DNA from 3 places in the Paenibacillus sp. FSL L8-0641 genome. Region 2 is predicted to be linked to each of the others. Evidence: riboswitches for the same ligand, from Rfam matches in the RefSeq annotation. Region 2 holds a riboswitch; each other region holds the start of a gene.
The links. Region 2 has a riboswitch for cobalamin ahead of cobJ (precorrin-3B C(17)-methyltransferase). Riboswitches for the same ligand answer to the same signal wherever they lie in the genome.
Positions count from the first base shown of each region.

Region 1: linked by a shared signal. The riboswitch ahead of MKY16_RS07040 (ABC transporter substrate-binding protein) and the one ahead of cobJ (precorrin-3B C(17)-methyltransferase) in region 2 are both predicted to bind cobalamin.
Region 3: linked by a shared signal. The riboswitch ahead of MKY16_RS24315 (ABC transporter substrate-binding protein) and the one ahead of cobJ (precorrin-3B C(17)-methyltransferase) in region 2 are both predicted to bind cobalamin.

Region 1 covers NZ_JBBOUW010000001.1:1,575,440-1,581,688, forward strand. The annotation lists gene cbiB (adenosylcobinamide-phosphate synthase CbiB) at 1-528, shown strand, start outside; gene MKY16_RS07035 (histidine phosphatase family protein) at 578-1,330, shown strand; cobalamin riboswitch at 1,453-1,644, shown strand; gene MKY16_RS07040 (ABC transporter substrate-binding protein) at 1,852-2,859, shown strand; gene MKY16_RS07045 (FecCD family ABC transporter permease) at 2,856-3,902, shown strand; gene MKY16_RS07050 (ABC transporter ATP-binding protein) at 3,899-4,732, shown strand; gene cobT (nicotinate-nucleotide--dimethylbenzimidazole phosphoribosyltransferase) at 4,776-5,846, shown strand; gene cobU (bifunctional adenosylcobinamide kinase/adenosylcobinamide-phosphate guanylyltransferase) at 5,843-6,249, shown strand, end outside.
Region 2 covers NZ_JBBOUW010000001.1:5,144,447-5,150,695, reverse strand. The annotation lists gene MKY16_RS23245 (Ger(x)C family spore germination protein) at 1-418, shown strand, start outside; gene MKY16_RS23240 (hypothetical protein) at 411-635, shown strand; gene MKY16_RS23235 (GerAB/ArcD/ProY family transporter) at 679-1,833, shown strand; gene MKY16_RS23230 (uroporphyrinogen-III synthase) at 1,935-2,786, shown strand; gene MKY16_RS23225 (LOG family protein) at 2,993-3,547, shown strand; cobalamin riboswitch at 3,605-3,790, shown strand; gene cobJ (precorrin-3B C(17)-methyltransferase) at 4,102-5,898, shown strand; gene MKY16_RS23215 (sirohydrochlorin chelatase) at 5,991-6,249, shown strand, end outside.
Region 3 covers NZ_JBBOUW010000001.1:5,381,366-5,387,614, reverse strand. The annotation lists gene MKY16_RS24320 (nucleobase:cation symporter-2 family protein) at 1-879, shown strand, start outside; cobalamin riboswitch at 1,637-1,834, shown strand; gene MKY16_RS24315 (ABC transporter substrate-binding protein) at 2,052-3,632, shown strand; gene nikB (nickel ABC transporter permease) at 3,648-4,577, shown strand; gene MKY16_RS24305 (ABC transporter permease) at 4,592-5,407, shown strand; gene MKY16_RS24300 (ATP-binding cassette domain-containing protein) at 5,407-6,249, shown strand, end outside.

The DNA.
Region 1 (6,249 bases), 3.6 Mb from region 2:
GTCGCTGAAAATATCGTGGACGCGATTATTTCCCCGCTTTTTTATGCCTTGATCGGGGGAGCACCCTTGGCGCTGGCTTATCGTGCTGTGAATACGCTCGATTCCATGGTTGGCTACAAAAATGAAAAGTATCTGCATTTAGGCTGGGCTTCAGCACGTCTAGATGATGTGGCTAACTACATTCCAGCACGCCTGACAGCGGCAATGCTTGTGATAGCGGCGTGGATGTACAAACGAGATGCTGCAAGAAGCTGGCGCACAGTCAAGCGAGACGCTCGTCTGCACCCAAGTCCGAACAGTGGCTTCCCGGAATCGGCTGTTGCTGGTGCATTGGGGATTCGTCTTGGAGGATATAATGTGTATCATGGCGTGCGCTCCTTTCGTGCATACATGGGGGATTGGATACGACCGCTAGAGTCGAAAGATATACGGCATACGATCCAGCTGATGTTCGCCGTGTCCAGTATGTTTGTAGGATTGTGTTTGTTAGGAGCCGCAGGTTGTTTTGCCTTGGGATGGGTGCGGTGAGGGTGAGGAGTGACACACTGAATAATGATCGAGCAGGAAGTGACATTTCTTGAAACAAGATATAGCAGCAAAAAGGACAGTAGAATACGCACAAAGACCGAACTCACAGGAGGATAAGGTGCCGTATGATGCTAAAGAAGATCTGCATTGGGATATGGAGCTCGTGTTAGTTCGTCACGGCACAACCTTATGGAACAAGGAACGTCGATATCTGGGACACTCCGACTTAGGTTTGCTACCGGGGGCAGAGCAGGAATTAAAGCCTTTGCAGGAAAAATTGCAAGGTCAGTCCTTTGCTCGAATCTATTGCAGCGACTTAATGCGATGTCGCCAGACCTTGCAGATCATTGTGCCGGAATCAGAGTTGACGTCTGGGCGTTCCCTATCTACTATGCCTCCTATGATGGAACCATGTCTGCGAGAGCTTCATTTTGGCGAGTGGGATGGAAAAACGTATGACATGCTCAAGGATGTGTCGTTGTATCGGGCTTGGATTGATGAGCCGCAACGGATCACCCCACCTGGTGGAGAGTCTTGGACAGATTTTGTAAATCGTCTGCGCAAATTTCTTGACTCTCTGTATGAATGGCGTGTTGCTATGGAAGTTCAACCCATGGATTTGACTGCTACGTCGCCCTCTGTTTTGGTCGTTACGCATGGTGGCGTAATTCGTCAGCTAGCTTGCATGCTGATACCGGGCCATGATTTTTGGAGTCTGAATCCGAAGCCGGGAGAAGCATTAAGGATTCAATTGAGGCTGGCAGGACCGCACAATTACATAGCGGAAATGCTTCCTCATTAGGTTAGACACCAGCGGATAAAGAGGCTGTTTGGGTTGTAAGCCGCCTCATTTTAACCTATAATCATCAAGTAAAAGAACGGCTTGACTACCACTACATCAAATATCCAGCAGACGAGGTCGGCGCAGCGTGATGAAACTATGGTTTCCCTCCCTGCGCTGTTAAAAGGGAAGTCGGTGTGAATCCGGCGCGGTCCCGCCACTGTAAATGGAAACATGCCCGTTAGTCCTCTTTATATGTTACTAAGCATATGAAAGAATTTCAGGACATGTATTTTACCATAAGTCAGGATACCTGCCCGTCCGCCTGTCACCATAATCCTTCGAGGAAAGGATGACGTGTTCGCAGTGACTGTCCATGCGGAAAGAAGCTGCCGCCTGCGCACGATCTGCGCTAACGTGACCCCTGTGTCCTGATATGAGGATGCGGGGGTTTTTGATAGGAAAAGAAGGCTAGATTTAGAAGATATCTGATGATGTTCAAGTAACGCTCTTAACGATTTATTTATGAAGGGGTGCAAATCATGGCAGGAAAAAAAATAAAGGTGTGGACAACAGGTCTATTGGCTCTGATTTTGGCAGTTGTGCTGAGTGCATGTGGCGCTAATGGAAAAAATGCAGAAAATAAAGAGGGTCAGGCTTCTTCACAGCAGCCGGGACAGGCAGTAAACGCACAAGAGCCTCCGGGCAAAACGGTTTACCCGCTCACAGTTAAAGATGCAACAGGACAGGAATTTACATTCAAAAAAGCGCCGGATAAAATCGTTTCCGTCTCCCCGGCAGAAACCGAGGCGTTGTTCGCCATTGGGCTGGATAAGGAAATTGTCGGCGTCTCCGACTACTCTGATTACCCGGAAGCAGCTACGAAAAAGCCTAAAGTGGGCGGTATTATGAAACCGAACGAAGAGGCGATCATTGCTGCGAACCCGGAAGTCGTTTTTGCAGGGATATCACTTAGTGAACAGGCTACGACCAAGCTGCGCGACATGGGAATTATGATTTTTAAAACGGAACCGAAGACAGTGGAAGATGTCATGGCTAACATCGAATTGTATGGGAAAATCACCGATCATCAGAGAGAAGCAAGAGCGGTGACTGACAAGATGAGAGCAGATGTAGCAGAAGTAAAAGAAGGAATTAAAAATATCGGTAAAGGGCAGAAGCTGCGGGTATACGTCGAGTTTTCACCAGGCTGGACAGTGGGTAAAGGCGAGTTTATGGACGAGCTGATTACGTTGGCGGGCGGCGAAAATGTAGGTGCCACGCAGAAGGGGTGGTACCAAATCAGTGAGGAAAATATTATTGCTGCGAACCCTGACGTGATTTTGTACAGCAAAAGTGTCAAGGACGACAAAACGGGCCAGACGCTCGGTGATATCATTAAAGCTCGCAGTGGATGGGATCAAATATCGGCTGTTCGCCACAACCGGGTATTTGCCGTGGATGATAATTTGATCAGTCGTCCGGGTCCACGCGTAACGGAAGGTCTCAAGGAAGTGGCCAAGGGCGTGTATCCTGAAATTTTCAAATGAACCGTAAACTGATCGGCTTTGGAGGGACAGGTCTTGTCCTGCTGTTGCTGACGCTGCTGCTCTGTCTTGGCATCGGCTCGGCCAAGCTTCCGGTCAGCCAAATCACGGGCATTCTGGTTAACCACCTACCGTGGTTAGGCGATACGTTTACACCGGATTGGAATACATCCTCGGAGCAGATTATTTTGAAGGTCAGATTGCCACGAGTGTTACTGGGAATGTTGGTAGGAGCAGCGCTGGCGCTGGCGGGAGCCGGATTTCAGGGTGTGCTGCGTAATCCTTTGGCTGATCCGTATACACTGGGGGTATCCTCGGGGGCTTCGGTAGGAGCGGCAGTACTGATTTATTGGGGCCTTCAATTTTCATTTGTTGGCATATGGACGCTGCCGCTAGTGGCATTTACGACCGGAATGCTTACGCTGTGGATGGTGCTGACGTTGGCACGGGAAGGTGGGAAAATTCCGACACAAAGTCTCATTTTGTCGGGTGTGGTGATGCAATCCTTTCTGGGAGCGGTTGTTTCCTTTCTGACAGCCATGTCGAAGGAGACGGTCAATGAAATATTGTACTGGACGATGGGAAGTCTTAGTCTGCGCGGTTGGTCATATACAGGAATCCTTTTACCTTATGTGGTCATAGGGCTGGTATTTCTATGGAACCGGGCACGTGTGCTGAATATTTTGGCTTTGGGTGAACGTCAGGCGGCGCACATGGGAGTTCATGTAGATGCGACGAAGCTATCTGTTCTGATTATTTCCACGCTGCTGACAGCAGCCGCTGTCTCGGTGTGTGGCGTGATTGGCTTTGTTGGACTCGTTGTACCGCATATCATTCGTCTGGTGACAGGTCCTGATTACCGTATGATTGTTCCATTATCTGCGCTCGGCGGAGCTGTTTTTATGGCTTGGGCAGATACGGCGGCTCGCACATTGTTAGCCCCCACAGAAATTCCTCTGGGCGTGATGACGGCCTTTGTTGGGGCACCGTTCTTCGCATATCTTCTGTACCGAAACAAGAAGCTGCGCAGGGGGGGACTGCTGTGACAGAACAAAGTGAATCACAGAAGGTGCGTGATCGGGCATTAGAGGTAGTGGGTCTGACACGTGCCTATGGAGAGTTCCATGCTTTAAAAAATATAAGCTGGAGCGTCGACGAAGGAACTTGGTGGGGGATTATTGGTCCGAACGGCAGTGGAAAATCGACCTTGTTGCATTTGCTTTCCGGTGTAGATCAGCCAACTTCGGGAAACGTTCATATCTATGGCAAAAAGGTCGGTAGCTACAGCAGGAAAGAGCTTTCCCGACTCATAGCCGTACTCCAACAGGAAGGGCTTCCTCCAGTGGGATACACCGTCAGGGAAGTCGTAGAAATGGGACGTTTTCCCCATCAGGACTGGTTAGGCAGGGAAAAGGGTGTTGATGTGGAGGCGATCACGGATCGCGTGCTGGAGCGATTGGGTCTTGCCACGTTGGCGGACAGAGCATTGGACCGCTTGAGTGGGGGACAGCGACAGCGTGTAGCCTTGGCAAAAGTAATGGTGCAGGAGCCACGAATATTGCTGCTGGACGAGCCTACGACCTATCTGGACTTGCGCTATCAGCTTGAATTTATGGAACTGCTGGCAGATTGGCGCCAAGAAACGGGTGTGACGATCATTGCGGTCTTGCATGATCTTAATTTGACGGCCCAGTTTTGTGACGATTTGCTTGTACTCAAGGATGGAATGATTGAAGGATTAGGAGCTTCATCGAAGTTATTAACCGAGGATCGGATTCGACGTGTATACGGTGTTGAACCTGTGATGCTTCCGCATCCTGATAGCGGTGTGCCGCAGCTCTTGCTGCGCAGAAGTGCTTCGGATACAGCAGATTAAATAAACGATGAAACACACTTAAAAAGAGCAGGGAGTGGAAGGTATGAACGACAAGCTGCGTCAGCTGATCGATAGCATTGCCCAGCCGGATGGGGTGGCGGCCTCGGCAGCTTCAGCCCATTTGGACCAATTAACAAAGCCACCGGGAAGTCTTGGAAAGTTGGAAAGTGTGGTCATTCAGCTAGCAGGAATTACAGGAGTGGATAAGCCTGAATTCGATCGTAAAACGGTTATGGTCATGGCTGCGGATCACGGGGTGTGTGAAGAGGGAGTCAGTGCCTTTCCGGCTGAGGTTACACAGCAAATGCTGTATAACATGCTGTCAGGTGGCGCAGCAATTAATGTGCTGGCACGCCATGCGGGCGCAGATGTCAAGGTGGTAGATGTTGGCGTGAATGCGGATGTCGCTCACGCGAATCTGGTGGACCGAAAGGTACGCATGGGTACTTCGAATATAGCTAAAGGGCCAGCGATGGTGCGTACTGAAGCGGAACAGGCGATTTTGGCCGGAGCTGAAGCTGTAGCAGAAGCGGTCAAAGGTGGCACACGGCTATTCGTTACTGGAGAGCTGGGCATCGGGAATACCACAGCCAGCGCTGCGGTCGTATGTGCTCTCACCGGGCTGGAGCCGGAAGTTATCGTAGGCCGGGGGACGGGTGTAGATATGGCTGGGCTTACCCGTAAAATAGCGGTTGTCTGCCGCGCATTGGACGTGAACCAGCCAGATGCAAATGATGCGCTCGACGTGCTCACTAAGGTCGGCGGTCTGGAGATTGCCGCCTTGGCAGGAGTCATCCTCGGCGCAGCCGCACATCGCTGTCCAGTCGTGTTGGACGGCTTTATTTCCGGCGCAGCCGCTCTCGCAGCACGTGCACTTGCGCCTGCAAGCGCTGCGTACATGCTCGCTTCGCACGCCTCGGACGAGCGAGGGCACGCGGCGGTGCTCCGCGAGCTCAAGCTGGAGCCCATGCTTCATTTGGACATGCGGCTCGGGGAGGGCACAGGTGGTGCGCTTAGCTTGCACCTGATTGATGCGGCGTGCCGCATTATGCGCGAAATGGCGACCTTTGCCGATGCAGGCGTATCGGACGGTCAGGGAGCCGCGCAGCGATGAAAGCGCTCGTGACCGGCGGGGCACGCAGCGGGAAAAGCGGCTTTGCCGAGCGATTATGCATGTCGCGCGCGCCTGGCGCCTGCTACATTGCAACGGCGCAAGCCTACGACATGGAGATGAAGGAGCGCATCGCCCTTCATCGGGTCCAGCGCGAGTCTGCCGGGTACGACTGGCAGACGCTGGAGGAAGCGCAGGCGCTGCCGGAGCTGCTGCGACGGCTTGGCGGCGATCAAGCGTCGCAGCCATCACCCGCGCCTATGGTGTTAGTCGACTGCCTGACCCTGTGGCTGTCGAACGTGCTGCTGGCCGCAGGCGAGGACGGCGAAGCTGCGTCCAAAGTTGCCATTAATGAACTGACGGCAGCTGTGGAGCAGTATCCGGGGCAGCTTGTCATCGTGACCAA
Region 2 (6,249 bases):
TTACATATCTGTACACCTCATCGAAAATAAAGTCCAAATTAAGCCCCATATTCAAGGGGATGAGATTCGAATGACCATTCATATGAACTGCAATGGGAATGTGAAGGAAAATGAGACGAGCTTCGATATTTCCAACGAGGAAAATTTGAAGTGGCTGGAGCAGCAGACAGCTGAGGAAATCAAGAGGGAGCTGGGAGAGGCTGTTCAGGTGATTCAGCAAAAGTATCGTTCAGACGTACTTGGTTTGGGCCGGGCTATTATTACGAGTCAACCGGATGAATGGAAACGGATCAAACCCCAATGGGAACAACTGTATCCCAAGGTGAAGGTCACCATAAATCCGGTCGTGCATATTGAGAATATCGGTGCGGTCACCAAACCATTCGGGGTCAAAAAGGAGCAAATCCAGAATGAATAAAGTATTTCTGTTACCTTTGGTGCTGGTTATACTCTTCATGTATCTGATGGACCGTAAAAATATTCACAATGCACCAGCCATCAATCGCTGGGTCTCCCGCGTACTGTATGTTATTAGCATTGGTATCTGGATTTACGGAACATCAACGAAGAGCACCGTTTATGTGGCTACATGGCTTACCACTTTCATTGACATGTGGCTCCCCTCTACGTTGTAAATCGTGTAATGGATGCCTGCGGGCAAAAGGAGGATGTACCTGCATGAAACAGTTCACAACCAGACAAATTGTGCTGCTTGGTGTATTGATGGAGGTCGGTATTACCCTTATACATGCTCCGGCGCAGGCAGCGGATCACGCGAATCAGCATGCTTACTGGACCTGTATAATTGCGGCTATCGTGCTATGCTTGCCGATCTGGGCGATGTTGAAACTCAAACGCCGGTTCCCTGATCAGGATCTGATGCAGGCGATGGTGAGCTCTCACCCTGTGCTGGGCCGTGTGCTGCTTGCATTCTACCTTATTTTATTCCTGATCATCTTTGCGCGGGATTTGAGGATTATTACGGATCTGGTGGAAGTGGTGCTTTTGCCACTGACTCCGATTGTGGTCACTTCTCTTATTGTGCTGTTGACTCTGGTATTTATGGCTAAAGGCGGAATAAGCACCATCGTGAATATGACCGAGATTTTTTTGCCGATGTTGATTGTGACGCTGTTGACCATGCCGCTTTTTTTTGGGCGTAATATGGATTTTTCGATGCTGAGACCCTACTTACATCCAGAAGTAGAGGGAGTGATTAAGGGCAGCTGGCGCATGCTGGGATATATGGCTGATATCCTGATGGTTCCCTTTGTGATTTCTGGGAAGAGCTATAATGGGCGTAGTGCGTGGTATGGGCATTTGCTCGGAACCGCATTCCTGACCATGCTGGTGTTGCTGTCGGAGTTGGTTATTGGTGTTCCTATCTTTTCACGGCTGTTTTATCCATCATATGAATTAGTGCGTCAATTGCAGCTGACGGACTTTCTAGATCGGTTCGACTTGTTCGTGGCGGCACTGACCGTACCGACCTTTCTTACGAAGATTGGAGTTGATCTGTATGTTACCAGTTTGGCAGTAAAGCGTATGTTTGCCCAAGCCTGGGGAAGTCTGATGGTTTGGCCCGTAGGTTTGTTAGGTTATGTCTGTTCGTTTATGCTGTTCTCCAACATCGTGCAAGTTTTTGATTTCAGCCGGGAGTGGACCGCGGTGATGATCATTTTTTTTGTACTTATGCCCTTGGTACTATGGATGTTGCTCCGACCCAAATCTAAAGGGAAAGGCGGAGATGATAAGGCATCTAACGGAGAGCGGGATAGCAGTAGTCAGCTAGAAAGCCGGCAGGGAGACAGAACAGGACACACCCACTTATAAGATTCCTGTATTTATCGAAAAAGTAATTCTTATTTGTCTTTTACCCCTCTGATTGTATACTTGGTAGAAAGAAATACGACTTCTACTAGGGAGGAAACAGAATGGCACAACGCATGGCAGGTAAGAGAGTCGCTCTTGCTGGTCCCCGTAAAGCAGACGAAATGGCGCTGCTAGTTGTGAAGATGGGAGGGGAGCCAGTACATCGTCCGGCCCAGGGCACTGTTTTTCTAGATGATATCGAGCTGCGCAACGCTGTTGTATCGTGGGTAAAGAACCCTCCGGACTGGTACATCTTCACGACAGGCATGGGGCTGGATGCCCTGTTCGATATGGCAGAGGATATGGGCGTGGCTGAGCAGATTATAGAGTTGCTGCAATCCTCCAACATTGCAGCGCGGGGCTACAAGACGGTCAATGGACTCAAAAAGCGTGGCTTTACGCCAGCAGTACGAGACGAGGACGGAAGTTTGATCGGATTGACAGGAGCTTTCGCCCCATACGATCTGAAGGGGAAGGAAGTGCTGTTGCAACTGCATGGCGATCCAGCCCCACGGTTGGTAAAATGGCTGGACGAGCAGGGGGCAGTGACCCGCCAGGTACTCCCTTATAAGCATATTCCACCTGAGGAAGCAAAATTGCAGGCGTTACTGGAAGATGTTATCCAGCGTAACGTTGATGCCGTTACGTTCACGAGTGGTCCGCAAATTCGATTTTTAGCTCAATATGCGAGAGAGCAAAATCGAATCGAGGATTTACTGGAAGCTTTCCGTGAGGATGTGATTGCTGTATCCGTAGGGAAGGTGACTGCACAGTCCATTGTGGAAGAAGGGATTGATCGAGTCGTGTTTCCAACCGAAGAACGCATGGGCGCGATGATGGTGGAGCTGGGCAAATATTTTGAACATAACGATTCGGTGCATGGCTGTGGTCTGAAGATCGTGAATGGTCATTGAAATGAGTTATAAAATGATAGTGCTGTAAGCAGAAAATGAACTTATATTTACTAATCCAGAGTAAAATAAAGATAAGGGCCTACGAGGTCTTTATCTTTTTTTGTTGGACATGCATCGATAAAGTTTTTTGTTATAGCGAAAATATTTGTCTAATATAATGAATAAGTTTCGATGCATGATACTTGAGGACAGGAGCTGAGACGTTAATGAATTCTATTTGCGTATTTGCCGGGTCCAGACCTGGACATTCATCGGTATATGTTGAGGCGGCAGGCAAGCTGGGGGAAGCCATGGCTCGCCATCATATCCGTCTGATCTATGGTGGCTCTAGCAGGGGGTTGATGGGAGAGGTGGCGGATGGACTGCTGGCGGGTGACGGTCAGGTCACCGGTATTATGCCCACCCTGTTATTCGATGCAGAGATCGTACATCGGGGAGTTACCGAGTTTATTGAGGTAGCAAGCATGCATGAGCGTAAAGCGGCAATGAGCGAGATGGCCGATGCTTTTATTGCCCTTCCGGGTGGTTTGGGAACCTTTGAGGAGCTGTTCGAGGTATTGTGCTGGGCGCAAATTGGCATTCATCGCAAGCCTATTGGGCTGCTGAATGTAAATGGATATTTTGACCCGTTGATAGAAATGGTACGTCATAGCGTTCAGGAAGGGTTTACCGGAGCTGATCATCCAGCGCTACTGAGTATCTCTGCGGACCCGGACGAATTGCTACATATGTTAAAAAAGAAAGCAGAGAACTTAAAATAAAGCGTTTTTCGTGCTTGCACAACTGATTGAGGCAAGGTTATGATAAGACCCATAATCAAATAGCGGACAGACAAGGTGCCTTTGCGGTTGAGCAAAGGGTAACAGGGAATCGGGTGCAAATCCCGAGCGGTCCCGCCACTGTAAGGAAGAGGATTTTTTTAATTGGTCACTCGTGAAAAACGGGGAAGACGAAAGAATCCGTTGATGCCAAGCCAGGAGACCTACCTTGATCTGTATGCACCGTTAACCTTCGCGGAGAGGATGGGTGTACGAAATCAGGAAATCAGGCACACGTTGCTTTTTCCATGTTGGCTAGAGGTTTGCGTGGATATGAACGTGCAGCAGCGTTTGAAGCGTAAACAGACAGATGGAAAACAACGGCAGGCTGGAGGAAGACAAATCGTGTCTTCTTACGCTGTTTGTTCGTCTGATGAGAGATACGTACATAGAAACCCCATCCGGGTAGGATGGGGCTTTTTTGAGTTACAGGATGTCCAAAAATCATTGGAATAGATAGCATAGCTGCCCTGAAAAGGATGAATAGGAGGAGCACGATGAGCCCATTAGGAAAATTGCTGGTGATTGGATTTGGACCAGGAGATATGGAACATATCACAAAACGGGCGCTGGATGCGCTGGCCGAAAGTGAGGTCATTATCGGCTACAATACCTACGTTGATTTGATCCGTCCGTTGTTGAACGGACAGGAGATTGTACGCACAGGGATGACAGAGGAAGTGAGCCGTGCGCAGGAGGCGGTTCGCCAAGCAGAGATGGGCAAGAAGGTAGCTGTCATTTCCAGTGGAGATGCAGGAGTCTATGGTATGGCAGGGCTGGTGTACGAAGTGCTGATGCAAAAAGGCTGGCGACGCGAGGGCGGGGTTGAGGTAGAAGTCGTACCGGGGATCTCGGCTATTCAGTCCTGTGCTTCACTGTTGGGGGCGCCAGTGATGCATGATGCGTGCACGATTAGTCTGAGTGATCATCTGACCCCGTGGGAAACGATCGTAAAGCGTGTAGAAGCTGCGGCTTCGGCTGATTTTGTGATTGCATTATACAACCCGCGCAGTGGTCGGCGTACCCGCCAGATTGTGGAGACGCAGTCCATTTTGCTTCGTTACCGCGATCCGCAAACTCCGGTTGGGCTAGTGAAGAGCGCTTATCGTGAACGTCAGCAAGTTATTGTAACGACGCTGGAAGATATGCTGAACCATGACATCGGGATGCTGACGACTGTAATCATCGGCAATTCCTCGACGACGGTGTATGACGGTTTGATCGTGACTCCGCGCGGATATCAGCGCAAATACACGCTGGATGCGACCGAGCAGGCGCTCAAGCCACATCAGCGGCTCCGCACGGAAGCGGAGCCGTGGTCGCTGGGCGCGCAAGAGGATACACCGCAGGCAGGCGCAGCCCCCACTACGCCCGCTGGACCCTCCGCGAGCGGCGCTGCGGTTGCCACGCAGGCACGCCCGCAAGCGATGGCTGCCGTGCAGGCAACGACTGCTGTGCAAACCGGCGTAGCCCCGGCATCGCTGGCGGCAGAGGCGCTAAGCCGCCTCGCTATCGGCGGTAAGCTGCCTGGCGAAGCCAACGCTCGCTGGAGCGGGCAAGCGCCTGCCGCCAAGAGCACCGCCGGAACGTCAGCGGTGGCCGGAGCAGGGGCCGCGGCCGGGATGGCGACAGGCGGCTTTGGCAAGCCTGCGCTATTTGAGGTGGGCGTTTCCCCGGGTGTGGGAAACAAGAAGTTCACCGCTCGTCAGATGGCGCTGCTCGCCGAGGTAGCGGGTGATGATGGCGAGCTGGAATACACGCCGGATCATCAGATCGTGCTGCGCGTGCCGTGTGCAGACCCCGAGGAACTGGTCGGGCGGCTGCGGGATGAACGATTCATTGTCATGCCGATTGGCGATGTGTTTAAGGTAAAGGCGTGCGACTTCTGCAATATGGAGAAGGATGACGCTGTGCCTGTGGCTGAGCATTTACAGGTTGTACTTGGCGGATTACAGGCACCCAAGGAAACGAGCATTGCTTTGAACGGATGCGGTATGGCCTGCTATGGAGCCGTACTGGAGGATATCGGAATCGTCTATCGCAAGGGTGGGTACGATCTCTTCCTCGGTGGCAAAAAATTCGGCCGCAATGCTCATGCCGCTCAGCCTGTAGCGGAAGGAATTCCGGGTGATCAGATTACGGACATCGTGGAGCATGTCATCGCTGAATATAAGGAAAAAGGACATCCGAATGAGCGCTTTCATAAATTTTTTAAGCGTGTAGGTGTCGTTGCGGGGTTCCGGCATGAAGATGCACCAGTAACGGTAGAAGTGAATGCGGTTTGTGGTGATTAATGGACTGAAGGCCTGATGAACGGGATACAAGCATATATATAAAATAGGGCGTCATGCAGGCTATCCCTATTAAAGAGGAGGAAACAACAGCAGTGGATGCAATATTGTTGGTTGGACATGGAAGTCGGGACCCGGAGGGGAACCAGGAACTGCTGGAATTTGCACAGGCAGTGGCAGATCGGGTACCGGATATGTGCGTGGAAACCTGTTTCTTGGAGCTGGCACGTCCCAGCATTGCTGATGGGATGCAAACTTGTGTGGAGAAAGGGGCGACGCGTGTCGTTCTTATTCCGATTATTTTGTTCGCAGCGGTACATGCCAAAATTGATATTCCGATGGCTATTGACCGGG
Region 3 (6,249 bases), 240 kb from region 2:
GTAGCAGGGGGCCAGGGCAGCGCGGATTTTGGACAGCCGCGTAATTTGCTGCTGGCGCTGGTTACATTATTGGTTATTCTGCTTGTGAATCGGTTGGCAAAGGGCTTTATGCGCTCGATTTCCGTGCTCATCGGTCTGTTTGCAGGCACGGTGGTTGCTTATGCGATGGGAATGGTGCATTTTGCTCCCGTGGCAGATGCGTCATGGGTGAGTGTTGCGCAGCCATTTTATTTTGGTAAGCCAGAGTTTAGCATTATGGCAGTTTGTACGATGATTATCGTCAATATTGTCAGCATGGTCGAGTCTACGGGTGTTTATCTGGCAGTAGGCAAGGCGATTGATCAAAAGGTAGAGCAAAAGCAGATCGTCAATGGACTCCGTTCGGAAGGACTTGCGATTATGCTTGGGGGTATTTTTAACGCGTTTCCTTATACAGCCTTCTCGCAAAATGTGGGTCTGATCTCGCTCACACGCGTCAAATCACGGAACGTTATTTTTGCTGCGGGCGGTATCATGGTTGTTCTCGGTTTGCTGCCTAAGCTGGCTGCTTTAACGACAGTGATTCCTAACGCTGTGCTGGGCGGGGCGATGATCGTCATGTTTGGCTCGGTCGCTGCATCAGGCATGTCTATTTTGTCAGAAGTGGATCTGCGAAAGGAAAGCAATCTGCTGATCGCAGCATGCAGTATTGCTGTGGGCCTAGGTTCTGCCGTTCTGCCACAAATGTTCGACCAGCTGCCGAGCTTTGCCAAAATGTTGTTGCAAAATGGTATTGTTTCGGGCTCGATTACAGCGATTGTCTTGAACATCGTTTTGACGAGAAAACAAGGGGAATCGGTCAAAAGCGTGACGGTTCAGGAGGTTCCACAGGAGGTTTGATGATTAGAAATAAATAAAGATAGCCGGAGAGAGGACGTATGCCTCTTTTCCGGCTGTTTGGCATGGGGTTATCCAGATAGTAGATCCCCTTGCTGTCTGGGGATATATAGATAAACTGCGGAATGAAATGGGTAGCTCTAATTTGGTGCGTTTTCCAGTTTACTTACTAGAAGAATTTGCTAGAGCAGCGGGCGATATCATGGTATAATTTACCTTATGGATTTTGAATAGTGGTGGATGTTTTCGGACCACGGTGCAGCTTCCCGAAAGGGGGTGAAGCCGATGGTCAACCTTGTGTCGTGCTACGATGTGTTGCGTTGGATGGTTACGTTACTAAGCCTGGCGTTTAGTATTCGTAAACTTTATCGCTGGCTACGTCGAAAATTTCGGAACAAGCGAAAACCCACCGCGTAATTAGGTTGGCCCCTAACGGTGGGTTTCGTTTGCATTGACATTTAGTTATGCAGCGCGCCGTGGTGGTGATCCACAGCCTTTCAAGTCCTAAGAGTCTTTGCCGTTGGCGCGGCGAAGACTCTTTTTAGTATACGGACACGGTGGTTTACTCTATACCTAATTTTAACACTTCAATTGCGTGCACGCAATTGGAGGTTATGTCTTGTTTCTACCTTATCGTTCAAATTTAAATTATTGTGCAGCCTTTATTGACAAGCCTGTGACAACAAAATAAGATCGTAATGAAAAGAAATAAAGGAAGAAAACAGGTGTGAGCCGGACAACTCTATGTATGGGGTTTCGTAGAGACGATGTACATAGTTGTTGAGCATGTTCACTTAAAAGGGAAGTTCGGTTGATTCCGACACGGGCCCGCCACTGTATACAGGCATCAGCAGGATACTGCTGGAGCTTTCAGAACAGCCACTGGAATTGTGAAGAACCGGGAAGGCCTGAAAGATACGCCTGGAGTCAGGAGACCTGCCTGTTTTGACATCACTGTCAGACCCACGGGATGCTGGGGAGGTGGTTAGGCGTGCTGCATACGGAATGTCTGAAACCGATCTGATCCCTTCTATGTTTTTGGAGTTGGCTTCGAGGTGAGTTCTGACATTTTATATTGAAGGCATTTCTGACTGCTAATTAAGTGGTCTGGAATGCTTTTTTCGCGTTTTGCGTTAGGTTTATGCGATTTTACAAGATAGAGGGGGATTCATCGAATGATAAGCAGTCGTAGTAGGCGTTCATGGTTGATATGTACAGGAGTGATGCTGCTGCTGGCAGTTATGGCTCTTTCGGGATGTGCCAGCAATAGGACGTCGGATAGCTCCGGCAAGGGTGAAAACGCGTCAGCACAACAAACAGCGACAGATAAAAAGCTGGTAATGGCGTATACATGGAAACCGTCAGGCGTTGACCCGCATGGAGATAATAGCTGGGATGTGATGCGATCCGGTGCAGGTGAGACACTGGTACGTTTGAATGAAAAGCTGGAGCCTGTGGCTTGGCTGGCAAAGGAGTGGAAGCAGGATAGCCCTACAGTTTGGACGTTCAGCTTGCAGGATAAAGTCACTTTTCATAATGGAAAAAGTATGGGTGCAGCAAGTGTAAAAGCGTCTTTGTTACGCTCTATTGAGAAAAGCCATCTGGCGAAGGATTTACTGAATGTGAAGTCCATTGATGTAAGCGGCCCGCTGGCCTTGAAGATCACGACAAACCAGCCGAATGCGGCGTTGGTGTCTAATCTAGCTGATCCATCGACGATTGTACTGGATGTGGCATCGATGAAAGATGAACAGAGTTACCCAGCGATGACAGGCGCCTTTAAAATCAAAGCGTTCAACAAGGACCAATCGTTGGTCGTGGAGCGTTATGACGGATATTGGGGCGAGAAGGCACGACTGGCTGAAGCGACGATGAAGTTCATTACGGACGGGAATTCGCGCCTGATGGCGCTGCAATCCGGCGAGGTGGACGTAGCGACGGATATTCCGGTTGATAACGCAGAGGTACTGAAAAAGAACGGCAAGCTGCAAGTGCTGTCAGCTCCGTCCTTGCGCACCCATATGATCGTGTACAATATGGAATCGCCAGTATTCAAGGATGTGGCGAACCGTAAGGTGGTGGACAGCCTGATTCCACGCGCATCGATTGTGAGCGCCGTCATGAGGGACTTCGGTACGGAGGCAAGCAGCCCGTTCCCGAGCATTCTTCCCTTCGGTAAAGTTGAGCGTAAAGCGCTGGACGGAACGGCAGAGCAACTGTTGACGAAGGATGGCTGGCAGAAGGACGCCCAAGGGACATGGACTAAGCAAGGCAAGCCGTTCGAGGTTACGCTGCTGACTTTCCCTCAGCGTCCGGAGCTCTCTGTTATGGCTGAGGTCATCCAAAGCCAATTGCTGAAAGAGGGAATCCAGGTCAAGATTCGCAAGGTGGAAAATATCGACGAGGCGTTGACCAAAAACGATTGGGATTTTGCTATGTACAGTATGCTTACTGCTCATACAGGAGAGCCGCAATATTTTATGGACATGTTTTATTCTTCGAAAAGCGAAGCCAATGTAAGCCGTTATAGTTCCAAACCGCTAGAGAGTATTCTGAACAGCTTGAAGCTGGCGAAGGATACAGCGCAGCGTAATGCCATGACACTACAAGCGCTGGATATCATCAATACGGATTTGCCACAGTCGTTCATTGTGCATCCTGATAATGTGTTTGGCGTGAAAAAAGGGGTGGGGGGGTTTACACCGCATCCGATCGAGTATTACTACATTACAGCGCAATCCGATATTGCGGAATAACGAGCTGCGTATCCTATGATTCGTTTTATACTGGAACGTGTGGCGCAGCTGCTTATCATTGTATTCGTGGTGTCCACGCTGACTTTTGTACTGATGCGGCTGGCCCCTGGAGACCCTGCTACCATTTTGCTCACCGCGCATAATATCCCTGCCTCTGAGGAGGCGTTGACGACGCTACGAAAGGAACTGGGCTTAAACGAACCGCTTCATATTCAATATGTGAACTGGCTGCGGGATGTGTTCACAGGGCATTGGGGCACTTCGTATGTATCCAAGGAGTCGGTGCTAGCCGAACTGTGGAACAGACTTCCTGCTACTGTGGAGCTAGCTGCTGCGGGCTTCGCCGTCATGACGGTGCTTACGCTGGGGCTGGGGCTAGCTGCCTCGCTAAAAATCAGCGGCCCACTGGATCGTCTGGGCAGGCTGTTCGCCCTGCTGGGATCGTCGATCCCCTCTTTTTGGTTTGGTTTTCTGTTGATCTATCTATTCTCCGTTCGCTTGGGCTGGCTCCCATCCATGGGAAGGGAGGACTGGACACATCTAGTGCTCCCAGCGCTGACTCTTGGCGCAGGTTTGGGAGCTGTGCAAGCACGCGTACTGCGCGCTCAAATGCTGGAGCTGGGTGACCGGAATTTTGTGAAAGCAGCGAAGGCTCGAGGCTTTTCACGTTTGCATATCCTGTTTTTTGAGATATTTAGGCATGCGGTTCTGCCTATAATTACACTGCTAGGTACCAATCTATCATTTATGCTGGCAGGTAATGTGATTGTAGAGACCATTTTTTCATGGCCGGGGTTGGGCAAGTATTTTATAGATGCGATTACACAGCGAGATTATCCGGTGATTCAGGGGTATGTTATTTTCGCCGTATTTTTAATTGTAGGAGTTCAGTGTTTGGTGGATGTGGTCCAGACGGCGATAGATCCGAGGCTACGTTTGCGTTAAGGAGGAAGCTGAAAATGAAAAAGATACGGCTTTCCTTTCAAGGGAGCTTGCTGGCAGGAGGCGTACTGTTTGGTCTGATCGTGCTGCTTGGGTTATTGGCTCCATGGGTCGCTCCTCATGATCCTCTCCAAGTGGACCTTTTGAACCGTCTGGCACCACCCAGCCGGAAATATCCTTTCGGTACGGATCATCTGGGCCGGGATGTGCTATCACGGCTAATTTACGGGATTCGGATGAGCGTGCTAATCGCATGTGCGATTACTGTAGCTACGTTGTGCTTCAGTCTGCCTATAGGGTTGCTTATTGGTTATGTGCGCGGACGCGTGGACCAGCTGGTTATGCGAGGAATCGACGGGGTACTGGCTTTTCCTGATATTATTTTAACAGTGGCAATTGTCGGTATTTTGGGTCCGGGTTTTGTTAACATGACCCTTGCGATTATTGCGGTACGGTGGGCGGGCTATGTCCGATATATCCGTAGTCTGGTTCAAAAAGCTTGTCAGGAGGACTACGTTCGGTATGCCCGTTTATCCGGCAATTCACACGTACGTATACTGAGCCGTTATGTATTGCCACAAGCGTTGCCGCAATTGTTGGTTTATGCGGTATGGGATATCGGACGCGTGGTGCTGATGATCGCTGGGCTGTCCTTTCTTGGACTGGGGGTACAGCCGCCCAAGCCAGAGTGGGGCGTGATGCTGCATGATGCCACCTCATATTTTCAGGTGGCTCCGCATGTCATGATTTTCCCAGGCTTGGCGATTATGCTATTCGTACTTGCCTGCCAGCTTTTGGGCGACCGCTTTTCGGAAAAGGAGGCGGCCAAATAGTGGAGGATCAAACAGCCCTTGGGGGCAAGGATACGATAGAACAAGTGGCAGGTCGAAAACCGTTGTTACACGTGGAACATTTGGAAATCTGCCGCACAGGCGTAGGAGCAAGCAGAAGTGGGAGCAAACCACTGCTGCGTGATGTGAGCTTTTCCATATATTCAGGGGAGATTGTGGTCCTGACTGGACCGAGCGGATGCGGCAAGAGCCTGACCGCTCACGCAATCGCAGGCATGCTGGAGCCAGGTATCGGTGTTACGCATGGGCGTATCTACTATAACGGGGAAGACATTCTCCCGTTCCAGGAACGGCGCTGGCAAAGGCTGCGCCGAGAGGATATTGCCCTGCTCATTCAACAATCGCTGAGCGGGTTAAACCCGATCCGGACTGTCCGCGCCCAGCTGATGGATACGCTTAGACTGCACGGGCGGCGTTGGATGCCGCATGACCAGATGGAGCCGGAGCACGCTGGTGCTGCATTATCCCACAATGCACCGCAGCAAGTCCACCCACTGGGCGTGCTGCCACGGATGCGGCAGATGCTGAGCCGTGTCTTAGAAATAGCCAGAGGAGGCGCTACTCCAGTGCGGGAGGCCTATTTGCGCTCTCTGCTCTGCAAGGTAGGGTTTGCAGATCCTGAGCATACTTTGTCGTCATATCCTTTTGAACTAAGTGGAGGCATGTGTCAAAGGGTGCTGCTGGCTGCCATGCTAAGCTCCGGTCCTCGCCTCTTTATTGCCGACGAGCCTACTACGGCGCTGGATGTGATCAACCGCGACAAGGTCTTGGCATTGCTGCAACAGTTGAGAGAAGACTTTGATCTCACCATATTGTTGATCTCA